Regions from separate parts of the Vibrio sp. 970 genome, predicted to be linked through region 1. Evidence: predicted binding sites of a transcription regulator. Region 1 holds the regulator's gene; the other holds the start of a gene.
What was found. The regulator CRP, encoded in region 1, controls carbon source genes, mostly activating them, when cyclic AMP is high. The targets are predictions, from matches to a motif close to TGTGANNNNNNTCACA.

Region 1 (5,019 bases):
TGGCGGTGAAAGCTTGATTGAAGCGAAAGCAGGAGAGGCGGCGTTTGTTTCTCCAGGCATCATTGATGTAACGAACATTGCTGAGTTACCAGATGAAGAGTACTTCGGCCCACTTCTGCAAGTGGTGCGCTACGAAGGATTAGACAAAGCCGTGGCGCTAGCAAACGATACGCGCTTTGGCTTATCTGCTGGTTTGGTTTCAACCGACGACCAAGAATGGGAATACTTCGTTGACCACATTCGTGCAGGAATCGTGAACCGTAACCGCCAGCTTACTGGGGCAAGCGGTGATGCGCCATTTGGTGGTCCGGGGGCGTCGGGTAACTTGCGCCCAAGCGCTTACTACGCAGCAGATTACTGTGCGTACCCAATGGCATCAATGGAAGGTCAAGAGACTGTCTTGCCTGCAACATTGAGTCCAGGTGTAGCGCTATAAGTTTTAATAATAGAGTCGCAACTATGCATTGCGGCTCACCTTGCCGGCGCATCATTTAGGTATGGGTTGTAGTGATCGTTGGCAGAACACGAAAAGTGAGCAAAGACTCGGAAAAGCGTGTTGACTGACTGGCATTTACCGTCACAGGTTGATGGTTGCTCGTTCATTATTCTGGACAACTTTTGTTGTGAACGAGCAGCCAACTTCCGCTTACCTTTAAACTCTACATCTCGTAACAAGGAGTCGTTATGACGCCCGATGTGTTATTTGAATCGCTATGGCAAGATTACATTCAACGTCTTTGCCCTTCGGCTGCTAAAGTGCATCAGCTGCTTCAAGAAGATGAGCCTCTGATGAATGATCATATAGCTTTACGTACCTTCAATATCGCGCCTCTTGGTATTGAAACTCTAGCTAAGCCATTTGTAGCTATTGGTTACAAGGCGTGTGGTGATTACATTTTCGAAAGCAAAAAGCTGGTTGCTAAGCACTATGAGCACCCAGATCCGAAGCAACCTAAAGTATTTATTAGTGAGCTAAAAGTTGAAGAGTGCTCGCCTGAGCTACAAGAGATTGTGAAAAATTTGGTGGCACAAGTCGATGCTGACAAGCTGAACGATAGCGCATTCTTACATGGTGGACGCTTGTGGGATTTAAGCTTTGCTGATTACCAAACGTTGGCTAAAGAAAGTGAGTACGCATCTTGGCTTGCGGCGCATGGTTACGGAGCAAACCACTTCACGGTGAGCGTTAACCAACTCAATGAATATGAAGAAGTGAAGCAGGTAAACGATCATCTGCGTACCGCTGGGTTTACCATTAATGAAAATGGTGGTGAAGTGAAGGGCACTCCTGAGGTGTTGCTAGAGCAGTCATCGACCATGGCTGATAAAGTAGCGGTTCGTTTTAGCGAAGGCACTGAAATTATCCCTGGCGGGTTTTATGAATTTGCTAAGCGCTATCCGATGGAAAATGGTGATTTGTACCCAGGTTTCGTGGCCGCTTCAGCTGACAAAATCTTTGAAAGTACGAATGGCTAAGTTTTAGGGTTAACCTGTTAAGCTTACTCATTAGTGTTCGCTGCACCCTATCTCATTTGGTCATGAGCAAATAAAAAGCCACCAATGTTGCCATTGGTGGCTTTTATAATTTTGTTCGTGTCACTCTAGTTTGAGATTAACGAGTACCGTAAACCACGATGGTTTTACCGTGAGCAGAGATTAGGTTCTGCTCTTCTAGCATCTTCAAAATACGACCTACTGTCTCACGAGAACAGCCAACAATTTGACCGATTTCTTGACGAGTGATCTTGATTTGCATGCCGTCTGGGTGAGTCATTGCGTCTGGTTGTTTTGCAAGGTTCAGAAGCGTCTGAGCGATACGACCAGTTACGTCTAGGAACGCCAGGTCACCCACTTTTTGGCTAGTTACTTGAAGACGACGAGCCATCTGCGCAGAAAGACGCATTAGGATGTCTGGGTTTACTTGGATAAGCTGACGGAACTTCTTGAAAGAAATTTCAGCAACTTCACAAGGAGATTTAGCACGAACCCAAGCTGTGCGCTCTTGGTCTTCCTCGAATAGACCAAGTTCACCAATAAAGTCTCCTTGGTTTAGGTAAGAAAGGATCATCTCCTTACCTTCTTCGTCTTTGATAAGAACCGCAACAGAACCTTTAACGATGTAGTACAAAGTTTCTGCCTTTTCGCCCGCGTGAATTAGCGTGCTCTTTGAAGGGTACTTATGAATATGACAGTGTGAAAGAAACCACTCTAATGTTGGGTCGGTTTGAGGTTTACCTAGAACCATAATATCTCACTTCCTCTGCAGGGTACGCTTGCGCTATCCATATTTTAGCTAAGCCTGAATTAGGCCTACTAGAATAAGAGCACTTTTTATATGCTGCAAGCTCTCTTGTGTTTCGGTAAGAAATAGTATCCTTTTTCGAAAACGATTTCTTGATTTTAATCGTGCCATGATTGAGATTTTGTAAGCAAAACTGTGCACATGATCACGGTATGAAAAGTAAACATCTTCGCAGGCAGGTTTTTAGCCAATTTTCCCTGTTTCGATGAGCTGTTGTAGGATAGGCCGAACTATGAGCTCCATTGCAAAGCTCATCTTACCGCCGGGTACGACAATCGTGTTGTGGCGTGACATGAATGAGCCATCAATCATGGCCAGCAGATATGGGAAGTCGACATTCTTGATACCGCGTAGGCGAATCACCACAAAACTCTCATCCAAACTAGGGATGCCTTTTGCATTAAGTGGGTTGGAAGTATCAACGGTCGGTACGCGCTGGAAGTTGATGTGAGTACGAGAAAACTGAGGAGTGATATAGTTGAGGTAATCGTCCATGGATCGCACGATTGAGTCCATTACCGCTTCACGCGAATGGCCGCGATCGCGAGTGTCGCGTACGAATTTTTGTATCCACTCTAAGTTCACAATCGGCACCATGCCAATTAAGAAATCCACATGTTGAGCAACATTAACATCACCATCCACCACGCCACCATGTAACCCTTCATAAAACAGCACGTCGCTGTTTTCGGGTAAGTCTTGCCACGGTGTAAACGTGCCTGGCATTTGATTGTAGGGAACCGCTTCGTCAAACGTGTGCAGATAACGGCGCACGCTGCCAGTGCCATCATGCCCGAACTTACGGAAAAACTCTTCTAGTCCCGGGAAGTCATTAGCTTGTGGGCCAAAGTAGCTAATGTGTCGACCTTGCTCGCGGGCTTTGCGAATTTCGATGTCCATTTCTGGGCGAGTAAAGCGATGGAAGCTATCGCCTTCAACCCATGCGGGTTTAACGTTCATCATATTGAACATTTTACGGAAGGCTTCAGATGTAGTGGTCGTGCCGGCACCGGACGAACCAGTAACCGCAATAATTGGGTGTTTAGCTGACATGACAAACCTTGTCGAAAATTACTTACCTGTAATGTGCAGTAGAGTTACTACTGCACGGTCGATATCCCACTATAGCACGTAACAATACCTTGTCATCGAGTGGGATACGGTAAAATGTGAAGGGTCTAAAATTTTGTTTTATGTTGAATATCGACGGTTTCGTGTAGCTCAGAGAACACGATAACCGCTTCACCTTTTTCCAATTGAGCTTTAACTTGATCAATTTTGTCTTGCAAAGAAACCTCGACGGTTCCGTAATCCGTTCCTTCGCGTAAGACGAATTCACGAATTAAGTTTTCCAATGTTTCCGGCGCAATGTCTTGCCATGGAATGATCATAAATACCTCTAACTTTTATGATGAGCGGCTAGTTTACTGCGTTCGTTGCTTGGATACAGCAGAAAGGTAATCTGCGGCGATACTTTCGTAATACGCGGGCAGCGCTTCCTCCAACCAAAACTTAGGTTTTAACGCCGTTCCTGTCAGGAAGCCAACATGGCCACCGTGTTCAAAGAGACGGTAATCAATGTTATCTGGCAGAACAAACTTCGGGATCACATCGTCGGTCATGAACGGATCGTCTTTGGCATGGATGATCAGTGTGGGTAGCGTGATTTGCTGTAGTTTACTTAAGCCAGAGCATTGGTCGTAATAATCTTGTGCGTCTTTGAAGCCATGCAATGGTGCCGTAATCAAATCATCGAATTCATACAATCGTGTGACACGTTTTATTGAGTTGTAGGACAGCGCAAGCTCGCCATGCAGTAGATGATGCTTTTGTAACGCGTTACGTTTCAGTGAAGAAAGCAGATAACGGCGATACACTTTTGAAAAGCCTTGTTCTATACGGTTTGCACACGCCGCTAGGTCTAAAGGCGCTGAGATAATAGTCGCTGCATTCAAAATAGGGTGGTCTTTATATTGGGCTAAATAATTCGCCAACATGTTACCGCCAAGAGAAATACCAACTGCAACTTTGGGATTATCAGGAAAACGTTGTTCAAGGTGCTCTAGGAAGTAACGAGCATCCGTCACTTCACCCGAGTGGTAAGCTCGTGCTTTTTTGTTTGGTTTACCGCTGCAGCCACGAAAATGCATCATCACCGACAGCCATCCAGATTGAGCAAATGCATTCATTAACCCATTGGCATAAGGGCTATAGAAGCACCCCTCTAATCCATGAAATAAAACAAAAATCGGCTTTTTTTGTGCAGGCTCTTGGGTTGGGTCCTCGCTCCACGCGAGATCGAGAAAGTCGCCATCGGATGTATCGAGGGTTTGCCAAATCGGCGTAAATAACGCTTTTTTGCGAATAAAACGCGGCAAAAGCGTTTGGAGATGCGGGTTTTTGATCCCGGCGGCTGCGAAAAATTGTGTCATACCTAACTGCTCTTATGCGGTCCTTCGGTGTCCGTTGAAGAACTTATTAATATAATCCTTTATAAAGATTATAGGTATTCTACAGATTTATGGGCGTTTTGGTGGTTGAATGTTTGGCACCGGAATAGCAAAGGCTTGCTGCAAATGCTCCCCACCGAGTTGACGACAGTATCTCAACGTCAGTGGGTCACCATCATTTTTGAGTAGTGCAAGTGAGTTAATGCAGTCCACCAAATCCGCTTGTTGCTGCTTTTCTAGTTGCAGCTCAAACTGCAAGGTCTCACG
Region 2 (5,019 bases), on a different contig from region 1:
AGACTTTGTGATGGAGAAAGATGGTCGTCATCGCAACTCGATTAACTTGAAGCGAAGGGGGACGGCTCCGTTGGCCGATTTAATACGGGTGCATTCTCTGGCAATCGGTTCGCGATCGCAAAACTCTTTCGACCGTTTAGATGACATTAATGATGCTGGCATTTTACCGAAAGGTCGAGGTTTGGATTTAAGGGATGCGATGGAGCTAATCTACATGGTTCGAATTCGTCACCAAGCCCTTGATATAGAAAATGGAGAAGAGCCAGACAACAATATTGAGCCGGAGAACATGTCTGAATTTGAACGTCGAAACTTAAAAGCAGCATTTCAAATTCTAAGTAACGCACAGAACTTCATTAAGTTTCGATACCAGAGAAGTAGCAAATGATGTGGTTCTCAAAAAAGGCAGAAAAAGAACATCCGTTGTTGGATACATCCCAGACGCCAGAGTGGTCAATGTTGTTCAAGCAACTCGCTAAAGAAGCGAAAGACGAGAGGCTCAAACGCTATTATTCGACACCGATGGTTAATGGGGAAACACCAATTGAACAAGTGCCATTTGTCTCGGTAGACTTTGAGACAACAGGATTGAACTCGGAAGAGGATGTCATTCTCACGATCGGACTTGTCCCGTTTACTATTGATCGTGTTCAATGTAATGGCTCTGCTCATTGGGTCGTTAACCCAAACAGAGAGTTAAACCACGAGTCTGTCATTATTCACGGTATCACTGACTCTGAGGTTAAAAACGCGCCGCAGCTGTCTCAGATCTTGGGTGAAATATTGGATGCGTTGTCAGGCAAAGTGGTACTTGTTCACTACAAGAACATTGAAAGGCAGTTCTTTAATAACGCCTTGCTAAATAGCATAGGAGAGGGGATACAGTTTCCTGTTGTTGATACGTTAGATATTGAGTATGCGATACAACGCCGTGAATGCAGAGGTTTTATCAATAAGTTGAAAGGCAAGAAACCCGGTTCTGTACGATTAGGGCACGCTCGTGAAAGATATGGCCTCCCTGCTTATCAACCTCACCATGCCCTGACGGATGCGTTAGCAACTGCGGAGCTGTTTCAAGCACAACTGCAGTATCACTTTAATCGAAACATGCCAATATCTTCGGTTTGGCAATAGGCGTTATTTATGGTGAAAACAATAAAATGCAATGAGAGATAGGGGGCTTTAAGATTATGATGGCGGATTGAGTAACCGCTTATAAGAACAATGTTTTATGAACATGTGCTTGGTAGTGATGAAGACGTTTCATTACTCGAACTCCGACGAAAGTAATTTAAACTTGGTCACGTATTTTTAAGGAGATTATCCGTGAGCACCGATAATAACGGTGGCATTCAACGCCCCGATGGAAAAGTAAACGCAATAGATACTGACTATCAAATTGGTCAGGATAACGTTGCGCTAAAGGTAGGCCCATTTGGCCTTGATATTCACAACCGTGTTTTTGCAATTTCTGGCTTAGCAATCGTCATGTTTGTTGTGATAACACTATTATTCCGAGAACAGGTAGAGCCGTTTTTTGCAGACCTACGAGCGGGTTTGTTACACAATTTAGACTGGTTTTTTCTCGCTTCAGGTAATATTTTTGTCATTGTCTGTGTCGGATTGATCTTCACACCATTGGGCCGTGTGCGAATCGGTGGTACTGAAGCAACACCGGATTACTCCTATGCCGGATGGTTGGCAATGCTATTTGCTGCAGGTATGGGCATTGGTCTCGTGTTCTTCGGTGTATCAGAACCGATGTCCCATTTTAGTTCTGCGATTGGTGGCGTGAGCGTTGAGAATGGTGTACGTACTGACTGGGCACCGCTAGGTGGTGCAGAGGGCGATGCAACTGCAGCTTCGGCATTAGGGATGGCTGCGACGATTTACCACTGGGCACTTCATCCGTGGTCAATATACGCGCTCTTGGCTCTTGGGCTGGCTATCTTTTCATTTAACAAAGGTTTGCCACTCACCATGCGCTCAATTTTTTACCCTTTGTTTGGTGAGCGTGTATGGGGTTGGACTGGTCATATTATCGATATTCTTGCAGTGGTAGCGACGGTTTTTGGTTTAGCAACATCGCTAGGCTACGGTGCATCTCAAGCCGCAACGGGTTTGAACTTCCTGTTTGATGTCCCAATGACCAATACGACGCAGGTTATATTGATTATTGGTATTACTGCGCTCGCTTTAATCTCTGTTGTGGCTGGACTCGATAAGGGCGTGAAAATCTTATCTGAAATCAATATGGGTCTTGCAGCACTGCTATTGCTATTTGTTATTGTTGTTGGCCCGACGATTGCGATTTTAACTGGTTTCTTCGAGAACATCGTTTCCTATGTGGCTAATATCCCTGCCTTATCTATGCCATTTGGACGAGAGGATGTGAATTACTCTCAAGGCTGGACGGCGTTTTACTGGGCGTGGTGGATTTCTTGGTCACCATTTGTGGGTATGTTCATCGCACGTGTGTCTCGCGGTCGTTCAGTTCGTGAGTTTATTATTTGCGTTATTCTTATCCCATCTTCAGTTTGTGTGTTATGGATGACGGCTTTTGGCGGTAACGCAATTAGCCAATACGTTAATGATGGCTACGAGGCGGTGTTTAACGCAGAACTGCCTTTAAAACTTTTTGCCATGTTAGATGTTATGCCATTGGCTGAGATAACATCTTTTGTCGGCATTATCTTAGTCGTGGTGTTCTTCATTACCTCTTCTGACTCAGGATCACTGGTTATTGATACTATTGCTGCGGGCGGTAAGGTCGATGCACCAACGCCACAACGCGTGTTCTGGTGTACGTTTGAAGGTTTGGTTGCGATTGCATTGATGTTGGGTGGTGGTCTAGCTGCTGCTCAAGCAATGGCGGTGACGACTGGTTTACCATTTACTATTGTTTTGCTTGTTGCAACGGTATCTTTGATAAAAGGTTTGATGGATGAACCTCGTCCAAAGGCGGTTTCTAAGAAATCAAAATAACTAGTATCAGCAGTTAAATTATTGATAAAAGCGGTATGCGAAAGCATGCCGCTTTTTTTTGGATTTCTATTTTTCTCTGAGAAATGAACAGCATGGAAAATGGTCTTATTCTGGTTGTTTTTTGTACTGCGCATTTAGGTGACTATTTAATAAATTAGACCTCGAACTATTTTAACTTTTGGTTAATAGGCTTGTTTTTGTGATATATGTCACAAAAATACCGATAAAAAGGCGGATTATTTGATTTTTAGTCGCGAGGGATGCCCATAATAAAAAGGAAATTTAATTAGACCTCAAAGGATATGTATTTTCACATGATCACATCAGCACCTTGGGTCCTTTATCCAGAGATTGGAGAAGACTCAAGTAAAAAATGGATTTTTCGTGAGCCTAAAATCTCTGATGGTGACGACATTTACAGCTTGATTGCAGACTGTCCTCCATTGGACATGAACTCATCTTATTGCAATTTCCTACAGTCTACGCATTTCAGCAAAACCAGTATTTTGGTTGAGCAAAAAGGCGAAATCGCAGGTTTCATTTCCGGTTATCAGAAACCAGACGAGCAAGACGTTTTATTTGTCTGGCAAGTTGCAGTCTCACCTCGCTTTAGAGGTCATGGTTTAGCATTCCGCATGTTGAAAGAACTTCTCACCCGAGAGGAATTAGGCGGTGTTAAATCGGTAGAAACTACCATCACGGAAGATAATAAAGCCTCTTGGGCACTGTTCAAAAAGTTAGATGCGATGAACGGCAATTCTGGCCAAGTAAGCACATTTTTGGATGAAGAAGCCCACTTTAAAGGCAAACACGATACAGAATATTTGTATCGCATTCCTCTCAAATAATCCTCAAACAATAGGAATTAAAAACGGTCTCATCATGGATATTTTCAAAAAGCAGGAATCCAACGTACGCTCATATTCAAACAATTTCCCGGTCGTTTTTCGTAAAGCGAAAGGCTGCTGGCTAGAAACAGAACAAGGTGAACGATACTTAGACTTCCTTGCTGGAGCGGGATCTCTAAATTATGGCCATAACAATCCAGTACTAAAACAAGCGTTGCTTGAGTACATTGAAATGGACGGTATTACTCACGGTTTGGATATGCACTCAGAAGCGAAAGCATCGTTTCTGGAAGCGTTGGATACTTACATCCTTAAACCAAGAAACTTGGATTACAAGGTTCAGTTTACGGGCCCAACAGGCACTAATGCTGTTGAGGCGGCATTGAAGCTGGCTAAAAAAGTAAAAGGCCGCGACAGCGTCGTTGCGTTTACTAACGGTTTCCATGGTTGTACTGCTGGCGCACTGGCTGCAACGGGTAACCAGCATCACAGACAAGGTAACGGTTCTAGCCTAAGTAACGTCACTCGTATTCCATTTGAAGGTTACGCTGGCGTAGATGGTCTCGCGCTGTTCGAAACCATGCTAAATGATAACTCTGCAGGTATGGATAAACCAGCCGCTGTACTTCTTGAAACTGTGCAGGGTGAAGGTGGTTTAAATGCTGCTTCAAACGAGTGGTTACAACGTTTGAGCAAAATCTGTAAAGCCAATGACATTCTTGTGATTGTCGATGACATTCAAGCAGGTTGTGGACGTACCGGTACTTTCTTTAGTTTCGAGCCGTCTGGTATCCAACCGGATATCGTGACGCTATCGAAGTCGATCGGTGGTTACGGTTTGCCGATGGCTGTCGTATTACTTAAGCCTGAGCTTGACCAGTGGAAGCCAGGCGAGCATAACGGTACGTTCCGTGGCAATAATCACGCCTTTATTACTGCTGCAAAAGCACTAGAAATTTACTGGGCAAACGATGATTTTGAAACACACATCAAGCAGTGTTCAGACAAGGTAAGTGCTGTTATTGACCGTTGTGTTCGTCGCTTTCCACAAATGTTTGTGCAGAAAAAAGGCCGCGGCATGATGGTTGGTATTGAATGTATCAATGGTGACATGGCATCTGAAATTGCGAAAAACTGTTTCGAGAATGGAATGGTGATAGAGACAGCGGGTCCAGACGATGAAGTT

Region 2: the regulator CRP is predicted to act here: its motif matches at 3,184-3,199, upstream of ectA (diaminobutyrate acetyltransferase).

What each region holds. Positions count from the first base shown of each region.
Region 1 covers NZ_JAWOTW010000025.1:29,523-34,541, forward strand. Annotated here, with positions in the region: gene astD (succinylglutamate-semialdehyde dehydrogenase) at 1-436, shown strand, start outside; gene R7Q11_RS23085 (DUF1338 domain-containing protein) at 685-1,476, shown strand; gene crp (cAMP-activated global transcriptional regulator CRP) at 1,613-2,245, opposite strand; gene R7Q11_RS23095 (phosphoribulokinase) at 2,486-3,355, opposite strand; gene R7Q11_RS23100 (YheU family protein) at 3,481-3,693, opposite strand; gene R7Q11_RS23105 (hydrolase) at 3,727-4,734, opposite strand; gene R7Q11_RS23110 (TIGR02444 family protein) at 4,822-5,019, opposite strand, start outside.
Region 2 covers NZ_JAWOTW010000015.1:15,124-20,142, reverse strand. Annotated here, with positions in the region: gene R7Q11_RS19280 (DUF294 nucleotidyltransferase-like domain-containing protein) at 1-388, shown strand, start outside; gene R7Q11_RS19275 (3'-5' exonuclease) at 385-1,134, shown strand; gene R7Q11_RS19270 (BCCT family transporter) at 1,327-2,985, shown strand; gene ectA (diaminobutyrate acetyltransferase) at 3,300-3,833, shown strand; gene ectB (diaminobutyrate--2-oxoglutarate transaminase) at 3,868-5,019, shown strand, end outside.